Regions from separate parts of the Nonomuraea sp. NPDC003709 genome, predicted to be linked through region 3. Evidence: riboswitches for the same ligand, from Rfam matches in the RefSeq annotation. Region 3 holds a riboswitch; each other region holds the start of a gene.
What was found. Region 3 has a riboswitch for cyclic di-AMP ahead of ABZX61_RS11330 (C40 family peptidase). Riboswitches for the same ligand answer to the same signal wherever they lie in the genome.
Positions count from the first base shown of each region.

Region 1: another riboswitch for cyclic di-AMP. It lies ahead of ABZX61_RS07360 (CHAP domain-containing protein); the one in region 3 lies ahead of ABZX61_RS11330 (C40 family peptidase).
Region 2: another riboswitch for cyclic di-AMP. It lies ahead of ABZX61_RS04760 (C40 family peptidase); the one in region 3 lies ahead of ABZX61_RS11330 (C40 family peptidase).

Region 1 covers NZ_JBEXMW010000002.1:616,331-624,042, reverse strand. The annotation lists gene ABZX61_RS07385 (polysialyltransferase family glycosyltransferase) at 1-957, shown strand, start outside; gene ABZX61_RS07380 (DUF6716 putative glycosyltransferase) at 1,365-2,525, opposite strand; gene ABZX61_RS07375 (hypothetical protein) at 2,528-3,472, opposite strand; gene ABZX61_RS07370 (aldo/keto reductase) at 3,570-4,391, shown strand; gene ABZX61_RS07365 (Gfo/Idh/MocA family oxidoreductase) at 4,411-5,364, shown strand; cyclic di-AMP (ydaO/yuaA leader) riboswitch at 5,482-5,619, shown strand; gene ABZX61_RS07360 (CHAP domain-containing protein) at 5,633-6,319, shown strand; gene ABZX61_RS07355 (YoaK family protein) at 6,601-7,347, shown strand; gene ABZX61_RS07350 (alpha/beta hydrolase) at 7,313-7,712, opposite strand, start outside.
Region 2 covers NZ_JBEXMW010000002.1:61,818-69,529, reverse strand. The annotation lists gene ABZX61_RS04765 (hypothetical protein) at 1-510, opposite strand, end outside; gene ABZX61_RS04760 (C40 family peptidase) at 893-1,408, opposite strand; cyclic di-AMP (ydaO/yuaA leader) riboswitch at 1,482-1,646, opposite strand; gene ABZX61_RS04755 (NlpC/P60 family protein) at 2,041-3,015, opposite strand; gene ABZX61_RS04750 (NYN domain-containing protein) at 3,147-4,469, opposite strand; gene ABZX61_RS04745 (phosphotransferase family protein) at 4,614-5,675, shown strand; gene ABZX61_RS04740 (response regulator transcription factor) at 5,676-6,323, opposite strand; gene ABZX61_RS04735 (histidine kinase) at 6,320-7,525, opposite strand; gene ABZX61_RS04730 (hypothetical protein) at 7,637-7,712, shown strand, end outside.
Region 3 covers NZ_JBEXMW010000003.1:568,776-576,487, reverse strand. The annotation lists gene ABZX61_RS11350 (Lsr2 family protein) at 859-1,191, opposite strand; gene ABZX61_RS11345 (RDD family protein) at 1,708-2,196, opposite strand; gene ABZX61_RS11340 (RDD family protein) at 2,307-3,695, opposite strand; gene ABZX61_RS11335 (amino-acid N-acetyltransferase) at 3,781-4,350, opposite strand; cyclic di-AMP (ydaO/yuaA leader) riboswitch at 4,627-4,776, shown strand; gene ABZX61_RS11330 (C40 family peptidase) at 4,782-5,822, shown strand; gene ABZX61_RS11325 (LuxR C-terminal-related transcriptional regulator) at 5,849-6,061, opposite strand; gene ABZX61_RS11320 (helix-turn-helix domain-containing protein) at 6,704-7,105, opposite strand; gene lysX (bifunctional lysylphosphatidylglycerol synthetase/lysine--tRNA ligase LysX) at 7,190-7,712, opposite strand, start outside.

The DNA of each region.
Region 1 (7,712 bases), on a different contig from region 3:
GTCTGGGGCCTGGACGGGGTCGAGGAGCTGGTGCTGGAGTCCATCGCGGTGCCCCCGGCCCGGACCATCGCCGGGCTGGTGCGCGACTGCCCGATCACCGTCTACTCCGACGGCCTGATGAGCTACGGCCCCACCCGCGACCCGCTGCCGGCGGAGATCTACCGCCGCATCGGCCGCCTGTTCCACCTGGACCTCGTGCCGGGCCTGACCCCGCTGCTGCTCAGCGAGTACGACGTCGCACCCTCGATCCTGCCGGACGAGCGGTTCATGTCGGTCGTGCACGAGGTCACCGCCACCGCCCCCGACATGCTGCCCGGGCAGGCGATGATCCTCGGCCAGTACCTGTCGGCCCTGGAGATCGTCACCCCGGAGGAGGAGGCGGCGCTGCACGAGACGATGCTCAAGGCCCTGGCCGCGCGCGGCTACACCGACATCGTCTTCAAGCCGCACCCGGCCGCCGGGCGGCGCCACGCCCAGCTCCTGCGGGCCGCGGCCGAACCCCTGGGCGTGCGGCTGTCGGTGGCCGCCGAGAGCGTGCCCGCCGAGGTGTGCTTCGCGGCACTGCGGCCCGAACTCGTCGTGGGCTGCTTCTCGACCGGGCTGCTGACCGCGCAGCGCTACTTCGGGCTGCAGGTGGCCGCGTACGGCACGGAGATGGTGCTCGACCGGCTGGCGCCGTACGAGAACAGCAACCGGATCCCGGTCACGATCGTGGACGCGCTGCTGCCCCGGCTGTCGCCGGACGGCGGCATCGAGCACCCGACGGCGGTGGACCTGCGCGGGCTCGTCCGGGCGGTGGGCTACTGCATGCAGGCCGAGACGTACCCGGAGCTGCGGCCGGCGAGCATCGAGTTCGACGCCCGCTACTTCAAGCGCAAGCGCCTGGAGACCCTCGGCCTGGTGGCCCGCCCCACGGCGCTCACCCGGCTGCGCCGGAAGATCCGCTCGGCGATCTGACAGCTCTCCCCAGAAAGGCCGCAACCCCGACACCGGGGTTGCGGCCTTTCTGCGTGAGGCCAGTGGCGGGAGCTCCGGCCCCCGCACTTCCCCGGCGACCGCAACCCCGGCCGATCCCGCCACCGCACCACGGCCGGGCTCGCCGCCGCGCGTCCCAGAGGACCGCAACCCCGGGCGACGGGAGGGACCCTCTCCCGCCGTCCGGGGTTGCGGTCCTTTCGGGGAAAAGGAGCGCGAATGGCCGCGCCCCAGGCGGTCCTTTCGGGGGAAAGGAGCGCGAATGGCCGCGCCTCAGGCGGTCCTTCGGGGAAACGGGCGCGCGTGAGCCGCACCTCAAGCTGTCCCTCGGAGGGACGGACGTGCCGCTCAGGTGGGGCGGTGGGCTCGCCGGGCCGGGAGGGCGGCGGTCAGCCGAGGGCCTTGAGGTAGCGGCGCATGCGGCGCTTGGCCCGGTAGCCGGCCCGCAGCATCGAGGGATGCACCTCCACCCGCAGCCTGGCCCGCCGCCGCGCCGCCGCGTGCTCCGGCCCGTCCAGCAGCGATCGAGCCGGTACGCGCGACCCGCCCGCCACCAGCCCGGCCAGCCGCCCGGCCCAGTCGTTGTGCGCCGGCGGGTGGAAGTAGTTGGCCTCGCACCACCCGGGAGAGGCCGCCCGGAAGCCGCCCTTCGCCAGGTCGTCGAGCGTGCCCAGCAGCCCGCTGCCCTCGAACACCAGGTTGATCATCTCGGCGCTGACGCCGAAGTCCTCCAGCACCAGCGACGGCACGCCCAGCGCGATCGCCTCCAGCGCCGCCGTCGAGCTCACCGTGACGAACCCGGCCGCCCGTTCGAGCTGGTCGTGCATCGACCCCGCCGCGAACTCCACCCGCCCCGGCTCGCCCATCTCCCGCCACAGCCGCTGGTAGTGGTGGCGCTCGTTGTGCGTCTGCCGCTCGTCCTCAAGGGCCCGCAGCTTGACCACCACGTCCAGCTCGGGCCGCAGCCGGGCCAGCTCGGCCAGCGCCAGCAGGATCCGCTCGCGGTCCTGGCGCTCCCGCGGCACCTTGGCCTGGGTGGCGAACACGACCCGGTTCCCGCCCCCGGCGACCACGTCGGAGCGCAGGAACGGCAGCCTGGCCAGCCCCACCGCCCCTCCCCCGCCGAGCCGGCCGGCGATCTCCGAGAACTCGGCCACCTCACGCTCGCTGTGCACCACGAACAGGTCGCACCCGCTGCGGAACAACCACGCCTTCTCCGTCGCCGGCACCGAGATGCCCGGCAGCCCGCTCACGAACACCGGCCGCGGCCGCAGGTCGCCGAGCACGTCGGCCACCAGCACGTCCACCACCGGGCCCGTGCAGGCCACCAGCACCACGTCCGGGCGCATGCGCTCGGCCAGCCGCCGCACGGACCGCGCCGACACCACCGGCGGCGGCTCCAGACCGCCCACGGCGGCGGCGATCTGCTCCGGCGAGGGCGCGATCGGCGTGCGCACCACCACGAGCTCCGCCGTGCCACCGGGGGGAAGGTCGCCGAGCAGGCAGGCCGCCCACTTCAGATACGAGTCGGAGTCGGCGACCGCCAACACTTTCAACCGGACACTCCTGTCAGATGCGAGCGAAGGGCGGGGGCCGCCCTGCTGGTCCACCAGTCGTCTGGAACGTCCACGGGCTCCACGGCGACACCGCGCGGGCTGAGCAGCACCCGCAGCGAGGTGATCGCGGTCGAGGGCAGGCTGAGCACGCGCTGGCCCGCGTCCAGGCCGCGCAGCGTCAGCTCGGCCGGCGCGCCCACGTCGTGCACGGTGATGCCGGGGCGCTCCCTGATCAGGGCCACGTCCACGGGGTCCTCGCGGCGGTGCGGGTAGTACGCGAGCGGCTCCTGGGCCGCCAGGTCCGTCAGCCAGCGCAGGTAGTGGTCGCGGTGCACGAGCCCGTTCCGGACGAGCGAGGTGCCGAGGACGACCGTGCGCTCCGCGGGCCCCTCCGCGCTGGGCGGCTGGGCACGCAGCCAGTCGAACTGGTGGCGTACCAGGTTGATCCCGGCCTGCCGTACGCCGTCCGCCAGAGCCTCGTCCACGGGCAGGGCGGTGAAGACCGACACGTCGCTCAGGCGCAGCCGCAGCGCGGCCGCCAGGCCCAGCACGGAGCGCAGCTTGGTCGGCTGGGCCCTGGCCCGCAGCAGCGGCCGGTACGGCCCCGCGGCCAGCAGCTCCAGCAGCCGGAGCGTGGCCAGCCCGTCGTCCACGATGACGATGCGTCCGGGACGCGAGGTGAGCCAGCGCACCTGCACCCTGCCGGAGAAGGCGTCACCGACGGCCTGCACGCGCCTGGGCATGCGCTCACGCGGCTCCGCCAGCTCCAGGCCGTCGGGCAGCCCAAGCGACCTCAGCTCCCGACGCGTGGCCTTCAACGGCCTCAGACCGGCGCGCGGCACGACCACAGTCTCGGGGCCGAGCACGCCCGCGTAATGGGCCTCGACGGCGCACAGCATCTGGAGCGGTGACTCCACCCAGGCCGACGCCTGTTCGACCACTCCTGTCCTCCCAGCCGGGTGATGGCCCGTTCACGACCGCTTCAAGCTAGCCCCGCCGCCTTAAGCCACCAGAAACGCGACGTGAACAATGGAGAGTATGAACTCGCTCATGCTCAACACCGACGGCGTGCAGATCCCGCAGCTCGGCTACGGCGTCTGGCAGGTCCCCGCCGACGAGGCCGCGCAGGCCGTCACGACCGCGCTCAAGGCCGGTTACCGGCACGTGGACACCGCCGCCGCGTACGACAACGAGGAAGGCGTGGGGCAGGCCGTACGCGAAAGTGAGCTGCCGCGCCGGAAGCTGTTCGTGACCACCAAGCTGTGGAACGCCAACCACGGCCGCGCGGAGGCGGCCTTCGACGAGTCCCTGGCCCGGCTCGGCCTCGACTACATCGACCTTTTCCTCATCCACTGGCCGGTGCCGCAGCAGGACAAGTACGTGCAGGCGTGGAAGGCGATCGAGAAGATCTACCGTGACGGGCGCGCCAAGGCCATCGGCACCTCCAACTTCAGCATCGCCCACCTCACCCGCCTCATGAACGAGACCGACCTCGTGCCCTCCATCAACCAGATCGAGCTGCACCCGTATCTCCAGCAGCGCGAGCTGCGCGCCTTCCACGAGGCCAACGGCATCCTCACCGAGGCGTGGAGCCCGCTCGGCCAGGGCCAGGGCCTGCTGAACGACCCCGCGCTGGCCAAGCTGTCGGACAAGTGCGGCAAGACGCCCGCGCAGATCGTGCTCCGCTGGCACCTGCAGCTGGGCCACGTCGCGATCCCCAAGTCGGTCACCCCGGCGCGCATCGCCGAGAACATCGGCGTCTTCGACTTCATCCTCGACGCCGAGGACATGGCCGCCATCGGCGCGATGAACAGGGGCCAGCGGATCGGACCCGACCCCGACACGTTCAACATGACCTGACTCGTCTACGATCTCCCGCGTGCGGGAATTTGCGTGGGGCATAGCGGCGACAGGGAATATTGCGCGGACCGTCGGGGCGGCCATCGCGGCCGAACCGGGCATGCGGGTGGCCGCCGTCGGATCGAGGAACCTGGGGCGGGCGCAGGCACTGGCCGCCACGCTGGGGGCGGAGTCCGCGTACGACTCCTATGAGCGGCTCTGCGCCGACCCGGCCGTGGACGCGATCTACGTGGCGACGCCGCACGCCCAGCACCTGGAGGTGGCCGAGGTCGCCATCGCCGCGGGCAAGGCCGTGCTGTGCGAGAAGCCGCTGGCCGCCACCGTGGACGACGCGGAGAAGATGGTACGCCTGGCGCGCGAGGCGGGCGTGTTCCTGATGGAAGCGATGTGGATGCGGTTCAACCCGCTCGTCCAGAAGATCGCGGCCGACGAGCGCTTCGGCGACCTCCGCTCGGTGCACGCCTCCTTCGGCTTCGCCAAGCCCTACGACCCGGAGCACCGGCTGTGGGCGCCGGAGCTCGGTGGCGGGGCGCTCCTGGACCTGGGGATCTACCCGTTCGGGCTGGCCCAGCTGATCCTCGGCATGCCCTCCGACCTGCGGATCACCGGCAGTCTGGCGCCCAACGGCGTCGACGCGGAGGCCGGCGGCGTGCTGCTCTACCCCGGTGGCAGGAAGGCTCTCGTGGAGACTTCGTTGCTCGGGAATTACCCGAACCATGCCAGTGTTGTAGGGACTCAGATGCGGGCGGACCTCCAGGCACCGTTCTGGGCTACGCCGCGGATTCTGCTCTCCGGGCCCTCCATGGAGCCGGAGGAGTACATCCTCGATCCGGCCGACAACGGGTACGCCGGGGAGCTCCGCGAGGTCCGGGCCGCGACGGCCGAAGGCAGGACCGAAAGTTCGATCATGCCGCTCGACGAATCCCTTGCCATGATGGGGCTTCTGGCCGAGGCTCGCAGGCAGGTCGCCTAGCTGGGCCTTTATCGATTTGTAACGCTCTTGCCTTATGCATTACGTTTGAGGCATTCTTGAGACATACGTCCGGTTTGTCCGGACTTGTCCGACCATCGCAAGACACATCACAGGAACGTCCTGTGACCGCTGAATCCGCCCTCGGGCGGAACCGGGGACCCACGTCCTTTGGGGTGAATCGGCACTTCGGTGCCGTAGGGCAGCTTCCACGTCCGAACCCGTCAGCTAACCCGGTAAGCGGCATGGAAGCAAGGAGTAAACCCCCTCGATGGCCAACATCCGCTTTACCTCTGCTGCGAAGACCAACATCGCCCGCGCCCTTCTCGGCGCCACCATCCTCGGGACCGCGTTCGGCGCCCACATGACCAGCGCCACCGCAGCGGACAAGCAGCCGATCGACACCGTCGCCGGCACCGCCACCGTCGCCGACCACGCCGAGCGCTCGCGCGAGGCCAAGGTCAGCGCCACCGCCGGCGAGGTCCTGGCCCTCGCCAAGTCCCAGGTCGGCATCACCGAGAACGCGGCCGGCGGCGGCACCAAGTTCCAGCGCTGGTACGCCAACTCGCAGCGCGCCGCGGAGACCATCGCCCGTGACGGCGGCAGCCGCGCCGACTACCTGAACGCCGCCTGGTGCGCGATGTTCGTCTCCTGGGTGGGCGAGCAGACCGGCGCCCGCTCGCAGATCGGCTGGGACGCCTGGACCGTCGCCCACGCCAAGTGGTTCCAGGCCAACCACCGCTTCGGCACCGAGGCCAAGCCCGGCGCCATCGTGTACTTCTCGTGGAGCGGCAGCAAGAACCTCGACGACATCAAGCACGTCGGGTTCGTCGAGAAGGACAACGGCGACGGCACCATCTCGACCGTCGAGGGCAACACCGGCAACGGCAAGGTCGAGGAGCGCGTCCGTCCCAAGTCCCAGGTCGTCGGCTACGGCTACCCCCAGTACCGTTCCTGACCGGGCCGTCCCCCTCCAGGCTGGACTTCCCCCAGGCGCCTACTGACCGGACTCCCCCAGGCACCTCCTGGCCGGCCTTCCCCCGGCGCCGAACGAGCGCGCGTCCCGCAACGGGACGCGCGCTCGTCGCGTTTCACCCCCGCGAGCGCGGCGGGGTGCCGAGCGGAACCCGGCGATCGGTGCCGTTCGGCCGTCGCGTTTCACCCCCGCGAGTGCGGCGGCCCGTCACCGGGGAAGACCCCAGGCGAACCGCCCGCGACCTCGCCAAGGAGCCGCCCACCATGCCAGCCGCGCGCAGACGCCCCGGAAGGCTGGTGCGGAGTGGGCTGCGACGGGTCGCCGACGGGCTCTTCCCGCGCGGCGCCAACCCGCACGGCGTCCTGCCCGCCCTGCTGATCCTCCTGGCCTTCGTCACCGGCCTCGTCGACGCCGTCAGCTTCCTCGGCCTGGGCCGCGTCTTCGTCGCCAACATGACCGGCAACATCGTCTTCCTCAGCTTCGCCCTGGCCGGGGAGGCCGAGATGTCCAGATGGGCCTCCCCGGCGGCCCTCGTCGCCTTCGGAGCCGGCGCCTGGAGCGCTGGCCGGGCGATCAGGCGGACCGCGAACCCGCGACGGGCGTTTGTTGCCGCCACCGCCGTACACGCGCTCCTCGTCGCCGCCGCCCTCACCGTCGCCCTCACGGCCGGACACCGCACGACCTGGTCCCAGGCGGCCCTCATCGTGCTGCTCGCCTGCGGCATGGGCCTGCAGAACGCGTCCGTACGCGCGCTCGGCGTACCCGACCTGGTCACCAACGTCCTCACCACGACCCTCACGAGCCTGGCCGCCGACACGCCGGGCCGGGCCGCCCTGCGTCGATCCGCCTCCATCGCCGCGATGTTCCTCGGCGCCCTGACCGGCGCCCTCCTCCACCTCACGACCGGCCCCGCACCCGCCCTGGCGGCCGCCCTGGCCCTGCTCACCACCGTCGCCCTCGTCGCCCGCGGTGGTCTCAGCCGAGAAAGAACTCCGCCAGCGCCCGGGTGACCCCGGCCGGATCGTTCTCCATCGGGATGTGCCCCGCCCCGGGAACGCGCACCAGCGTCGTGTCCGGCACCTCGGCGGCGAAGCGCTCGGCGTACCGGACCTCCTGGAACGTGTCGTCCTCCCCCCACACCAGCAGCTTCGGCGTCCCATCGGCCTTGAGTGCGGGCACCAGGTCCAGCGTGTAACGGCTGTCGGCCGCGCCCGCCAGCGCCATCCACGACCGGCCCACCCGCGGGTCGTTCCACGGATCAAGGTAATCGGCCAGCTCCGCCTCGGTGGCCGGCCGGGCGAGCGCGGTGGTGACCGCCTTGCGGCGGGCGGCCAGCAGTTCCTCCACGGTCGTGGCCGCCACCACGGCCGGATCC
Region 2 (7,712 bases), on a different contig from region 3:
GGAGTCGCGGTAGCCGACGTAGTCGGCGAACCCCTCATAGAGCCATGGGGGCAGGCGGTTGGTGCCGGCGACGACGTGGGTGAGCTCGTGGGTGAGTACGACGTCCTTGCCGGTGGAGTTCAGCCTGGCGAAGAACTCGGGGACGATGATCACACGCCCGCGATCGGCCACCGCCGCCAGCCCGTCGACCCGCCCCACCCCGGCCAGCCCGGCCGCCTCGGCGGCGGACGAGGGAACGACTACGAGCGGTCGTACTGACCTTCCGAGCACGGCCGACACCCGCTGCCCCGCCCGATCAGCCCTCCGTGCGACGTCGCCGAGCTCGGCGGGTGCGGTGTGCCGGCCGACGACCACGGACCGCGCCCCACGGGCCACGACCTCGCCGTCACCCCACAGGCCGCGGACTCCGGCGGGAAGGATGGGGGAATCGGGGGTGGGGGCGCTGCCGGGGGCGACGGCGAGAAGCAGGACGGAGACGATCGCGGCCCGCCGACTCACCTGCCCTGACACGATGCCCGATCGTAGCCGCCCGCCGACCCATGACCGGCCACTCCGCACCCCGAACCGCGCGCCCGTGAGAGCCGTCCACCCGCACCGCATGCGGTGGCTGCGCGCCAGAGGACGGGGAGCCTGGCCCGTGAGCCGTGACCCGTGAGCCGAGCGGCTGTGGGCCTGTGGGGCCACGTGCGCGAGGCCGGGAGGCGGGCGGTGTGGGTGGGTGGGGTGGCTGTTTTGAGGGGGCGCCGTGGCGGTGGGTGCGTTGTGCGGGTCAGCGGGCGTCTTCCTGGAGGCCCTCAGCCAGGTGCGGCGGGTGGTGCCGCCCGTGCTCCGCCGTAAAAAAATGAAAGTAACAATGGGAGAGCCCCGCCCGGAGGAGCCGGGCGGGGCTTCTTCACATGCCGGGACGAACAGCGCCGACGAACGACGCCCGCCGCCATTCACTCAGCTTGTCGATGCGTACCCGTTCGCCTGTCCGAGGCGAGTGGACCATCTTGCCCTTGCCGACGTACATGCCCACGTGGCCGAGCCCCCTGAAGAACATCAGGTCGCCGGGCCGGAGGTTCCGCCACGAGACCTTGTTCCTGGTGCGGGCGAACTGGCTGGCCGCCACGCGTGGGAGCTTCACCCCGGCCTTCTTCCAGGCGTACTGGACGAGGCCGGAGCAGTCGAACGAACCAGGGCCTGTGCCTCCGTACCGGTACGGGTCACCGACCTGGTTCTTGGCCACGGCGACGGCCTTGCTGGCCTTCGCCTTCTGACGGGCGACCTTGGCCGCCCTCAGCGCCGCGGCCGAGGTCGTCTTCGAGGTTCCGGCGGTTGCGGCCGCCTTGGTCGTCGAAGCCGAATCGGTCGTGGCCGCCTGAGCCGTTGGGGCATGGAGGATCGCACCTCCGGCCGTCACGGTCATCGTGAGCGCTACGCCACTCAGGGCAATGCGGGACAGACGGGGGTTATGCAGGGAGGTAGACAGGATTTCTCCTTGACTCTTCCACGAATGCCTACCGGGTTAGCTGACGGATTCGGGCCTGGAAGTCGCCCTACGGCGCGATGTGCGCGCCGATTCACCCCCTGATCCCTGGGGAACTGGGATCGCTGGGTCCCCGGCTCCGTGCCTCCTGGCTGCACGGATTCGGCAGGCCAACCGTCCCGACCAATGTGTTGATATGGGGACATTTGGGCGGTTGACCAGCGGATCTTTATCTGTCTCACACCGGGATAGACCGGTGCGGGTTCGCGGGGGACATGGCTTGTTCACCGCGACGTCGCCAGAAGCTACGCCGAAGGGTCAAGGATCGGCAAAGCGGAACACCGCTTGTAAAGATCAGATAGTGGAGTCAGTAAGGAGGGAAATCCCTGCTGGAACACCAGGTTCCGTTACCAAAATGTGACGCTGCTCACATTTGTTTTCGCGCCCGTTTGTCAGGCCCCAAATGTCGCGTTTGTCACACTTGTTGTGACTCGTCAGGCACGCTGGATCGTTCCCATCGCCCATCGGCCGAACCTCGTTCGGCTGATGCGATCAACGATCCGGCGTCGTAGCTACGGGCGGATGGCGCCCACGAGGCGGCCGCCGTACGCCGAGAGTTTGACGACCTTGACCACGTCGCCCGTCTGCGGCGCGTGAACGATTCTCCCGTCGCCGGCGTAGATACTGACGTGACCCAAGCTCGAGCTGAAGATGAGGTCCCCCGGCTGGAGGGCGCTCAGTGAGACCTTGCGGCTCGCACCCCAGGCCCACTGCTGCCAGGTCGTGCGCGGCAGCGACACGCCCGCGGCGCGCCACGACGCCTGGGTCAGGCCGGAGCAGTCCCAGCCGCCCGGACCCGTCCCGCCGAACACGTACGGCTTGCCCACCTGGGCGAAGGCGAAGCGCAGGACGGCGGCGGCGTTGCCCGAGGCCGGGCCCGTGTACTGGATGCCGACGCTGTTCGGGTTGCCGGGGTTGTAGGCGCCCAGCTTCTTCAGGAGCTTCTTCTGCTCGGAGATCAGCTTCATGATCTCCGAACGCTCCTTCTCGACCCCGTCCCGTTCCCGGTCGGCCGCCTCCAGCGCCTCTTCCGCCTTGTCGCGTTCGACCTTCAGCCCGCGGTTCTCCCGGTCGAACGCGGCCAGCTTCTCCGCCCGCTCCCGCGAGAGCTGCCCGGCCAGCGCCAGGCTCATCAGGAAGTCGTCGGGGCGGTCCGCGCTCACCAGGCCGGGCAGGGAGGTCACGTCGGTGCCGAGCTTGTAGCTGTCGACGGCCATGCCGATCACCTGGGCGCGCAGGTCCGCGACCGTCGCCAGCTTGGTCTTGTAGCGGTCGTTCAGCTTGGTGTAGGCGCCCTTGGCGGCCTTGTACCGCTCGGTGGCCGTGTTGAAGCGGTCGACGACCTTGTCGGCCTTGTCGTTGAGCTTGTCGAGCTTGGCCTTGGCCTGTCCGAGGGTGGGCCGGGGATCAGCGACGGCGGCTCCCATGGGGGACAGGACCAGCCCGAACGCGAGACCCGCGGCCACCGGCACCCTGCCAAACCTCACTGTGTCGCCTCCCAGGGATGATATCTGGGGCGAATAGTACAGAAGTGGCGGGTGAGGTCACACGTTATCCGCCCAATTCGTAATATCCCTGGCGCAGCGCGGCAAATCCGCACGTAAGGGGTGCAGGTAATCTAGGCCCGGCCCAGCCTGCGCAGCAGCAAACCAGACGGAACGGGTCTGGCTCCCATCCGCCTGACGGACTCGGCCACCTCGCGGTCCGACGACACCACGGCCATGGCCCGGCCGGGCGGCTCGGCGCGTACGAGCTGGCGGATCAGATCGTCGGCGATCTCCCCCGGCTGGCTGAACAGCACCCGCACCCCGCGCGGCGCCACGACCTGCACCGGGGAGTTGAGCTCGGCCCCGTCGAACACGACGGTGACCTCGACCCTGGTCTGCGCCACCAGCCCGCCGAGCCCGGTCATGAGCCGGGTGCGCTGGTCGGCGAGGGTGAGCGTGCCGTAGCCGGTCTTGGTCACGTTGTAGCCGTCGATGATCAGGTGGACCTGCGGCAGGGCCAGGAGCTGGTCGAGGAGCTGCGGGTCGTCGTCGGCCAGCGCCCGCGCGGGCACCCCCCGGACGCCGGGCCGCTCGCCGGTGACCGCGGCGACCGAGTCGGCGGGCCGGCTGATCATCGTGGGCAGGGCGAGCTCCCTGCGCAGCCCGGCCGAGGCGTCCTGCAGCGCGTCGAGCAGCACCCGGATGCGGGCGTCCTCGATGCTCCTGCCCTCGCGGGCGGCCCGGCGCGAGGCCTCCAGCTGCTTCTCCACGTCGGCCAGCCGCTCGCGCAGCCGCCGCAGCTCGGACTCGCCCGCGGTGCCCGCGGCCGTGGCGGCCGACCTGGCGTCCTCCGCCGCGTGTTCCATCTCCTCGGCCCGCTGCACCGCGCCCTTGGCCCGCTCGCGGGCGTCGTGGAGCTTGCGCCTCAAATCAGAATTTTCCGCCCGGGCCGCCCTGATCTGCTCGCGCAGCCGATCGGCCTCCTCCTTGGCGGCGGTCTTCTGCGCGGCGAGCTGCTCGCGGAGCCGGTTGACGACCTCCTCGCGCTCCGATCCCTCGGCCGCCACGGCCGACTGCACCAGGTCCGTACGGGCGACCTCGATCATCTCCGCCCAGCCGGGCGGACGGGTGAGGTAGGCGGCCGCGGCCACGAGCACGGGGTCGGCGGCCGGTGGGACATTTCCCTCGGCCAGGGACGCCACCAATTCGGGCCAGCCGGCCTCCACCGATTCGGCCACCAGCTCGCGGAACTTCTTGTCGTTCTCGAGCTGCGCCGCGATGGGCGCGCTGCCGAGTTTGGCGCGTTTTCGGGGGTCGAACTTGGCGATCCCGCGAAGGGGCGGCGGTATGGAGGCAGCGGGCATCGTCCCGAGGACCTGGGACGCCAGATCGACGACATTGAGCCGCACCTGCTCGGGAAGCGGGCGAGACAGGCCTTCACCCGCTGAACTCATCCCACTTGTCCCTTCGTGACATGCCCTTTCAGACAAGGGTACGGCTGCCGCGTACCTGACCGTAACGGCCACCTCTCTCTAGACAAGCGCTTGGTTGGGGATATACGACTGAGCCGGGACGGGTGTTCACCCAGGAGGCCGACCATGGCAGAAGAGATCCGCACCTCCACCCGTGACCTGGTGGAACTGCGCGACAGCCTGGCCCGCTGGCTGCGCGGGAGGGTCGGCGCGAGCGCCTCGGTGTCCGAGGTGTCCAGGCCCGCCGAGAACGGCATGTCCAGCGAGACCCTGTTCTTCACCGCGACCTGGGGCGAAGGGCGAACGCGCTGCGTAGCCAGGCTCGCACCTGCGGTAGAAGCCGTTCCCGTGTTCCCCTCGTACGATCTTGGGGCGCAGTTCGAGATCATGCGCCTGGCCAGGCAGAAAGCTGGGATCCCAGCGCCCAGGGCCCTCTGGTTCGAGCCGGACCCGGAACACCTGGGCACGCCGTTCCTCGTCATGGAGCGCGAGGACGGCGACGTGCCGCCGGACGTGATGCCGTACACGTTCGGGAGCTGGCTGCTCGACGCGGCGCCCGCGGACCAGCGCAGGCTGCAGGACGCCGGCGTGGCGGTCCTGGCGGCGCTGCACCGGGCGGAGTTCACGCCCGCGGAGCTGGCCCCGTTCGGGGCCGCCGGGTTGCGCGCGCACGTCGAGGCGCAGCGGGGCTACTACGACTGGGCCCACGGCGAGCGGCCGATCCCGGTGCTGGACCGGGCCTTCCGGTGGCTCGAGTCGCACTGGCCGCAGGAGCCCGGGCCGGACGTGCTGTGCTGGGGCGACGCCAGGATCGGGAACATGATGTTCAGGGACTTCACCCCGGTCGCGGTGCTCGACTGGGAGATGGCCGCGGTGGGGCCGCCCGAGCTGGACCTGTCCTGGATGATCTTCCTCCACCGCTTCTTCCAGGACATCACGGTCTCCGCAGGCTTTCCTGGCATGCCCGACTTCATGCGCAGCGAAGACGTTTGCAGGAAATATCGGGAAATCACGGGGTACGAGCCTCGCGACATGGACTTCTACGAGATGTACGCGGCGCTCCGGCACGGCATCGTCATGGCCAGGGTGTGGCAGCGCCGGATCCACTTCGGCGAGCAGCCCAGGCCCGACGACCCCGACGACCTGGTGCTGCACCGGGCCACGATCGAGGAGCTCCTGACCCGCTGACTACGTGCCGGCGTCGTAGACCAGCAGCGCGACCTGGACCCGGTTGTTGAGGCCGAGCTTGGACAGGATGCGCGAGACGTGCGCCTTGACCGTGGGCACGCTCATGTAGAGCTCCCGTGCGATCTCGGCGTTGGACCTGCCCTGCCCCACGGCCAGCGCCACCTCCCGCTCCCGCTCGCTGAGCCGGCCGAGCAGCTTCCTCGCCCGTGAGGTACGGTCTCCCGCGGCGCCGTCGGACACGTGCGTGATGAGCTGCCGCGTCACCGCGGGCGACAGGATCGGCTCGCCCGCGGCCACCTTCCTGATGGCCTGCACCAGGTCGCCCGGCGCGATGTCCTTCAGCAGGAACCCCGCCGCCCCCGCCCGCAGCGCCCGCAGCACCTGCGCGTCGGCGTGGAACGTGGTCAGCACCACCACCTCGGGCGGCGCGGACGTGCCGCGCAGCGCCTCGGTGGCGGTCAGCCCGTCGACGCCGGGCATGCGGATGTCCATCAGCACCACGTCGGGCCGGTGCTCGGCCACCAGCGGCGGCACCTCGGACCCGTCGCCGGCCTCGGCCACGATCACGATGTCGTCGGCGCCGCCCAGGATCATCGACAGCCCCGCCCGCACCATCGCGTCGTCGTCGACGATCAGCAGCCTGATCATGCGTCCTCCCGGGTCGTCTCCACCGGCCAGGGTAGCCACGCGCGCACCACGAACTCGCCGTCCTGCGTCGCGCCGTGCTCCAGCCGCCCGCCCGCCAGCTCGGCGCGTTCGGTCAGCCCGATGAGCCCGGCCCCGGCGCCCGGGATGTACGGGACGTGGCGCACCCCCACGGGATTGCGCACCTCCGCCGACAGCCCCTCGCCCCGCGTGCCCGAGACGGCGACCGCCACGGGCGCCCCGCCCGCGTGCTTGCGCGCGTTGGTGAGCGCCTCCTGGACGATGCGGTAGACGTTGCGGCCGAGCCCTTCCGGCGCGTCGCCGCGGGCGCGCAGGTCGAGCCGGACGTCCATGCCCGCGTGGCGGCACTCCTCGACCAGCGTGGGCAGGTCGGCCAGTGTGGGCTGCGGCCGGTCGGGCACCGGGTCGTCGTCGCCGCCCGGCCCCGCGTGCCGCAGCACGCCGATGACCTCGCGCAGATCCTGCAGTGCCAGGTGGGCGTTGGTCCTGATCGCCCCGGCCGCCCTGGCGATCTCCTCGGCGGGCGCGTCCGGCCGGAACTCCAGCGCGCCGGCGTGCAGGCTGAGCATGGAGATGCGGTGCGCGAGCACGTCGTGCATCTCCCGGGCGATGCGCTCGCGTTCGAGCCGCTTGGCCTCCTCCGCGGCGCTGTCGGCCCGCTGCCTGAGCGACCAGACGAGCTGCCGCCGGGCCCTGACCACGACGCCCCACGCGAACACGGTCAGCACCAGCGCCAGGGACAAGGCCACCATCTCGCCGCGCTCCGCGTCGGTGTGGTACCGCAGCAGGATGAACGGCACGAGCGTGACGAGGGAGAACAGCATGACCGGGCCGGAGACCTTGAACGGCCGGTGCACCGCCACGGTGAACAGCCCGACGACCGAGGCCCCGCCGGCGAGCTCCAGATAGGACGAGAGCAGGGTGGCCACCAGAGCGAACCCCACCGGCCAGCGCCGCCGCAGCCACACCGCCACGCACGACAGCGCGCCCACCACCTGCTCCAGCAGTTGCAGCGGCTCCGGCTCGTCCTGGAGCTCCGGCAGGGTCATGACCGTGATGCCGCACGCGAGCAGGAACATGACGATGTCGACGATCCAGTCGCGGGTCGAGCGGCGCACCCGGCCGCCCACCCTGCCGTCGCCGAGCAGCACCGACGGCAGCGCCCACCGGTATTCGTGCGTCACGTTCACCGAGATTAGGCCCTGCCGAGGGTACGACGACAGCGACCAAAGTAGCTGCCGCGCGAGACCTACGGCCGACGCGGCCCCCGTGACCCGTGGACGACGCTGGAGACCATGAAAATGGTGCTGACGCTGCTCGGCTGGCTGCTGCTCCTGCAGGGAGTGGGCAGCCTGCTGAACACCCTGTTCG
Region 3 (7,712 bases):
AAAATTGCCCTCTGCGGCGCACGCGGTACACACGGATCGGCCATCGGACGCGCCGGGGCGGAGTCAGCGTTGGGGCGCCACTTCGCCCGCACATCTCAGATGCCGCGTCCGTATCGTTACGTAATCATCCTACGTAGCGGAGGGCCGCCGTCCAAACGACCGCTCTACGCCCTGAGCACAACGCGGCACGGGCGGCACACCAAGGGAATCTTGCATCCGGTCAGCCCGGTTACCAACTTCATCTCGCATGATGAGACCACGTCTCGCTCGGCGCCCCGGATTCGCGGCACTTCCGCGCAGTTGAGAAGGCACGGCATTGTGTGCAGATGCCGGGGAACGGGGATTGTCCGAGCCCTGCTCGGGTTCGCGGGTTTTGCCCGCCGGCGGGGATCCCGGCGCCCGCGGTATTGCCCGCCGCCACGCATCCGGCCCGGCACCGCTTTACCTTCGCGCCGGTCGCGGGTTTACGCTCAGTGAGATCGCCCGTATACACCCGCCCGCCGCCCCGTAGATCGCTTCCGGGCTATACGGCGCCGGATTTTCCGTCATGGCGCGTTCCATGAGCGCGGAGATCGATCGTGACGTACGGACGCGAGCGTACGTTGAATGAGGTATGGCCGCCTCACACGGCTTTCGGCGCACGACTACGACGCCGCCACATATGTGGACGACCGCCGGCGAAACAGCGCCACGGGCGAAGCCGAACACGCAGCCAAAACGCCCGCATATGTGCACACAGAAGATCACAGTCCGGGCGGTCCGGCTTTCGAGTTCCGGCCCGGATAACGATCATGCGCTTATGGCGGCCGCCGGGGTCCTAGGCGAACGGCATAAGCGCATGGTCGATCGTCGGCTTGCTCAGTGGGCCGCTTCGTACTTCTCGACGACCGTGGAGGCGATCCGCCCGCGCTCGCTGACCGGCAGGCCGTGAGCCTTGGCCCACTGCCGGATCTCCGAGCTCTTCTCGCGGCTCATCGCCCTGCTGCCGCCGCGACCGCGGCGACGTGCGGTGACGGCGCCTGCCCTGCGCGCATGCTGCACGAAAGGCGTGAGCGCGTCCCTCAGCTTCTTCGCGTTAAGGTCGCTGAGGTCAATCTCATAGGACGAGCCGTCAATAGCGAAGCTGACCGTCTCATTGGCCTCGCCCCCATCGAGGTCATCGATGAGAATCTCCTGGATCTGCTTGGCCATCTACGCAATCCTTTCGCGGAGCATTGTTTCATTCGCCTGCCCAAACATATACCCGGAAAGGCGCGGAGACAATTCAGCGCAGCGGGGATTCGGCTGACTGGCCGATCAGTTCTGCCCGTCGACCGGATCCTCGCGGTTTCGGCGGCCTCCCAGGGCCTCGGACCGGACCAACTTCACTACGCCAAAGATGAAGGCACCCCCGACCACCGCCGGGGGGATGAGGGCTGACAATACGTCTGTTAGGGCTTCCATTCGTCCTCGCCTCCACGGCTTGCGGGGTTTCAGGGGCGCATTTTGCGGATGGGAGCGCGCCCAGGAGGGGCGTTGCGGCCCTCACGACGCGCCAGGTGACTACCGTTCGCACCCGACCATAGCGGCGCACAGATGCCCTGCGCCTCGCAGGGCACCAACATCCGGCGACCCGGATGCCCCATAGCCTAATGCCAGTCTCTCCAGGCTCCTTACCGGATCAAGAGAAAATTTTTGGAATTGGCTTCCTGCCAGGCACGGGATGGGTCAGCGAAGATCTTTTACCACACGCGTTCCGGCCAGCCTGTCATGCGGCCCGCGTTCCAGGGGCTTGTCGATCAGGATGAGCAGCCCCACGCAGAACAGGAGCATTCCGGCCACCAGATTGGCCACGGGAATGCCCATCAGCATGACGGGGCCCGGATAGACCAGGGCCCGTTTGAGCAGCGCCCTGGAGGCCACGTGGGGCGGCGCCAGGCGAATCCCCATGATCGCCTTGCCGAACGTCCTGCCGCGCCGGTAATGGGCCCGCCAGTCGTAGCCGGTATAAGCCAGCCCCGCCGCCAGCCAGGCGAACACACCGGGCAGCCGGCCGTCGAACGCCTCCAGCATCCCTACAGTCCGGAAGACGCCCCACAGCGCGATGAACAGAATGTAATAGAGCACCCCGAAGACGAACGCCTCAATCGCCCGGGCGGCGAGCCGTTCCCACCATTCCGCGGGCGGCGCGTCCGCCCGCGGCGGCGACCCGGCCATAACCCCCACCTCGCGTCATCAGCGGCTCAGGTTCCCCATTTTGGTACGGCCTGTGCACACAAAACAGGGGCCGACGCGAAGCCGGCCCCTGCTTTTACCTGACGCTTGGACTACTTGATCTTCACCACCACGGTGTTGGAGAACTTGTCCGCGAACGTCTGCTGCAGCGGCTTGTCCCAGAGCTGGGAGGCGCCGTTGACGCCCACGGCCGCGTAGGCGAGCAGCGAGCCGATGAAGCCCAGAGGGAGAGCGTTGAGGATCCAGCCGCCCCACGTCACGCCGGCGCGCTTGAGCGCCACGTCGGTCGGCAGGCCACCCGGCGGTATGCCTTGGCCCACGGGGACGACCTTGATGCCCATGACCATCTTGCCGACGGTCTGCCCCTTCGCCTTCAGGAGGAAGAAGTCGTAGGCGACCCACAGGGCGGTCACGACGAGCGCCGTCAGGATGGTCACGACCACACCTGAGAACATGCCGCCGCTGCTGCCGTCCAGCGAAGAGTAGGTGGCCAGGAACAGCACGCCCATGATCAGACCGATGACCAGGTTCACGATGAAGAGGATGACCCCATCGATGAGCCTCGCCACCAGGCGCTGCCACCACTCCGCCAGCGGTGCCGGCGCGCCGGGCGGCTGCACGCCCACGGGCCCGGGCTGGCCGTAGGCCTGGCCGTAGCCGGGCTGGCCGTACTGCTGCGCCTGCCCGTAACCCTGCTGCCCGTACTGCTGCTGGCCGTACTGCTGGTCGCCGTAGCCCTGCTGGGCGTAGCCGGGCTGGGACTGCTGCTGCTGGCCGTAGCCCTGCTGGCCGTACTGCTGCTGGCCGTAATCGGGCTGCGACTGGGGCTGCTGACCGTACTGCTGCTGACCGTAGTCCGGCTGGGACTGCGGCTGCTGGCCGTACTGCTGCTGACCGTAGTCCGGCTGCGACTGGGGTTGCTGGCCGTACTGCTGGCCGTAGCCCTGCTGACCCGACTGCGGCTGCTGCCCGTAACCCGGCTGGGACTGGGCCTGCTGGCCGTAGCCGGGCTGGGACTGCTGCTGCTGGCCGTACTGCTGGCCATAGCCCTGCTGACCCGACTGCGGCTGCTGACCGTAGCCCTGCTGGCCGTACTGCTGCTGACCGTAGTCCGCCTGGGACTGCGGCTGCTGACCGTAGCCCTGCTGCCCGTAGCCCTGCTGGGACTGGGCCTGCTGGCCGTAGTCAGGCTGGGACTGCTGCTGCTGGCCGTACTGGGGTTGCTGGCCGTGCTGCTGCTGTCCGTACTGGGGTTGCTGCTGACCGTACTGCTGTTGCTGTCCGTACTGCTGTTGCTGGCCATAGCCCTGCTGACCGTACGGGGGCTGCTGCCCATAGGCGTCGTCCGCCCGGTAGCCGATCACAGTCGCGTCCGGGTCGGGCTCGCCGGGGTGGCGGCCCTGGTTCTGCTGCCCGTAATAGGGAGGCGCAGAGTTGTCTCCGGATTCGTCCTGTGGATACGGCGGCTGTCCGGTGCTCACCGTGTCACCTCGCTTCGAGTGCGCATGTGGCACGTGTCAGGACACATGCCTGTGCTGCCCAACGTATCGACATAGGTATCAACAATCACCTTTCCATCTGGTCAAGGTCCACGTCACCCGATGTCAGGTGGAGCAGCATGCGGGTGTTTCCCAGCGTGTTCGGCTTGACGTGTTCAAGATCCAAAAACTCGGCAACACCCTCGTCGTACGAGGCCAGCAGTTCGGCGTAGACCTCAGGTGAGACCGGTGTGCCCTGAATCGGGCGGAACCCGAGTCGCGCGAAGAAGTCGACCTCAAAAGTAAGACAGAATACACGTCGCAGACCCAAATCCTTAGCCTGCTGGATCAGCGCGGAGACGATCCGGTGGCCGACGCCCATCCCCCGGCACTCGGGATCCACCGCCACCGTGCGGACCTCCGCGAGGTCCTCCCAGAGCACGTGGAGCGCGCCGCAGCCGACGACCTGCCCGTCTCGCTCGGCCACCCAGAACTCCTGTACGTCCTCGTACAGCGTCACCGTGGCCTTCTCCAGGAGCCGCGGCCCCGCCCCCGCGTAGGTGTCCACCAGGCGTCTGACCATGCGCACGTCGGGCGTGCGGGCACGCCGGACCACCACCGCGGTCTCGGGCACTGTCAGCTCGGCCACCTGCTCCATGGTTCTCCAGGGTACAGATCTCATTACGGCTCAGCCCTAACTCCCATGTCTCGGCCCATCTTGTTACATCTCGTGGTCAGATCGGCACGGGACCGCGCGGCCAGCTCGCGCCCGCCGAAAGCGCGGACAAATAGGGCGTAGGGCCTCTTCCGCACGGGTGACCACGAGATCACCTTGTGACCCTTCGGTTGTGAAACCTCTACAGACTTGGCAGTTCTGGTTGAGCACGAACCCGGAGTGCATTAGTGTCCAGCGACAATGTTTCCCGCGTGTCGCGCGGGATGCACGCCCAATTCTCGCAAGAGAAGCCGGGGAACCGCCGGTGGCGACCTCCTACGCCACCACTGGGGTGAATCCGAGTCTTTCGGTAGGGCTGCTCCGGCCCGAACCCGTCAGCTAACCCGGTAGGCGTCGACGAGAGGAGCTGGTTGGTGAAGCCCACGCTCAGCGGTGGGGGGAAGTCGGCGGGCAAGCACGCCCGCCCTCCGGAACGGGCCCGGCGACGACGCCGCGTCGGTGTGGTGAGTCTCACAGTCGCCGCGCTGCTGTTCGCCATCCCCGTCGGTTCGGCGTCCGCGGATCCCGAGCCCTCGCTGAAAGAGCTCGCCGACCAGGCCACGAAGCTGCACACCGACATCGAGACGCTGACCGAGCAGTACAACGGCCAGCGGGAGAAGCTCAAGACCGCCAAGAAGGCCGCCGAGGCCGCGGAGAAGACGCTGACGAGCAGCGAGACGGATCTCGCCGCCAAGCGCTCGAAAGCCGTCGCGCTGGCCCAGAACGCCTACATCACGGGCGGCCTGAAGACCCTCGCCTTCACCACCTCCGACGACCCCGAGGGCTTCCTCAACCGCGCCGCGACCTCGTACGCGCTGCAGACCGAGCAGGGCGAGGAGATCAACCAGCTCACCAAGGCGATGGACACGGCCACCCGCGCCAAGGAGAGCGCCACGGCCCGCATCGACGAGGTCCAGAAGCTCGTCACGGACCTCGAGGCCAAGCGCAACAAGATCACCAAGCTGGTGACGAAGGTCGAGAGCAGCCTGTTCAGTCGGGCCCTGGGCGAGGCCGGGCGCCCCGGCACGCGGGCCGTGCGCGTCAACCTGCCGATCCCGGGCTCGGGGAAGGCCGCTGAGGCCGCGCGGTGGGCGCTCACGCAGCAGCTCAAGCCGTACGTCTGGGGCGCCGAGGGCCCCGGCTCGTACGACTGCTCCGGGCTCGTCATGGCGGCGTTCCAGCGGGTGGGCATCTCGCTGCCGCACTACACCGGCGACCAGTGGACGGCCGGCCGGCACGTCTCGCGCGAGGAACTCCGGCCGGGCGACCTGGTGTTCTTCTACAGCGACCTGCACCACGTGGGCATCTACATCGGCGGCGGCATGATGGTGCACGCCCCGCAGACGGGTGACGTCGTACGGATCGCGTCGATCGCGAGGCGGCCGTTCGCCGGCGCGGTGCGCATCGCCGACTGAGCCCGCACCCCGGCGGTCCGCCGCGGCTAGATCAGCTGGCGGCGGGCTGCCCAGGCCACGGCCTCGATCGCCGTGGCCACGCCTATGCGGTCGCAGATGCCGCGCAATCTTCGTCGTACCGTGCGCCCGCTGATATCCAGCCGCCGCCCAACCCGATCGACCGTGACTCCCTTGGCCAACTCCGCCAGCAGCGCCAAATCAGCATGGCTGAGCTCAACGCCTTCAGTGAGCACATCCATCGGGAGCCCTCCCCCCAACAGCAGAACTTGGACCTCACAGACGGGCCAAAGCCGCTCCTCGCAGACGGTAAACGCATCGTGGAAAGGTCGTCAAGCATGACAATCGCCGCACTTGACGAGCGCTATTGACATGATCCGCTATATATGACGCACTCGCGATATGTCAGAACGTAGAGTGATCACATTGGGGCTTCCGGAATGGCCCTGACCAGCGTTCCGGTTTTCGATCAGTTCGCCATGGATATTCCGCATGATCGATACCCGCGTTATCGCGGGACACGCGTCCGTGACGCGATCTTTCCGGCGCACGGCAAGCCACCAATCGCTCGCTTTGTACCGCGCTCCCACACGATCCGACAACCCAGGTCAGGCAGTCGATTAAGGCAATTGGATCAATCCGCTATGGCAATTGCCGCCGCGGGTTCAGGTCGGCGGCCCGCCGGGTGGCGGGCGTCCTGCTCTGACCGCCGGGCCGGGCGGCCTCGTTTCCGGGTGCGCGTGCCCGGCGGGATCACAGGGATGGCCGGGACACCACGGACGCTCCCTGACCCGCGCCTCCGCGGCCTTGACGCGATGCTTACAAGCGGCTTCGGATCGGAAACCGGGCGGCCCGGAAGCCGGATTCGCGACGGCGATGATCGCTCAGGCGCCGGCGGCGTCGTAGCGGTCCCTGGCGGCCTCGACGTCCTCCATGTGCGTCTCGGCCCAGCTCTTGATCGCGGCCACCAACGGCATCAGGTTCTCGCCCAGCGGGGTGAGCGCGTAGTCCACCCGTACCGGCACAGAAGGGGTGAGCGTGCGCGAGACCAGGCCGTCACGCTCCAGGCCGCGCAGGGTCTGCGTGAGCATCTTCTGGCTGACGCCCGCGATGCGCCTGGACAGGTCGCTGTAGCGGCGCGGGCCCTGCGCCAGCGCGGTCAGCAGGAGGGTGACCCATTTGTCGCTGAGGGTGTCGAGCAGCTTCCTGGAGGGGCATTCGGCGAAGTACGCGTCGAAGACCTGCCTGGCCTCGTCCCGCTGCTCCGCCGCCGTCTTCGTGGCCATCCGCTCGCCCCTTCCCGATCGCTGCTTACCAGGAGAGGGTAGAGCGCCCGCGGCGGGCGCTCTACGACGGCGGCAGGATGCGGGTCAGTGGGTGGGCTTGACCAGCGGGAAGAGGATGGTCTCGCGGATGTTCTTGCCGGTGAAGGCCATGATCATCCGGTCGATCCCCGCGCCCATGCCCCCGGTGGGCGGCATCGCGTACTCGAGGGCCTGCAGGAAGTCCTCGTCCAGCTGCATCGCCTCGAGGTCGCCCCCGGCGGCCAGGAGGGACTGCTCCACCAGGCGGCGGCGCTGCTCGATCGGGTCGATCAGCTCGGAGTAGGCCGTGCCCAGCTCCGTGCCGAAGCCGATCAGGTCCCACTTCTCGGTCAGCAGCGGGTTGTCCCGGTGCTGGCGGGTCAGCGGCGAGGTCTCCAGCGGGTAGTCCATCACGAACGTGGGCTGGACGAGCGTGTGCTCCACCAGTGCCTCGAAGAGCTCCTGCACCAGCTTGCCCTGGCCCCACTTCGGGTCCCAGTGGATCTCGCGCCGATCGGCGATCTTGCGGAGCTCCTCCAGGCCGGTCGCGGTGGTGATCTCCTCGCCCACGGCCTCCGACACCGCGCCG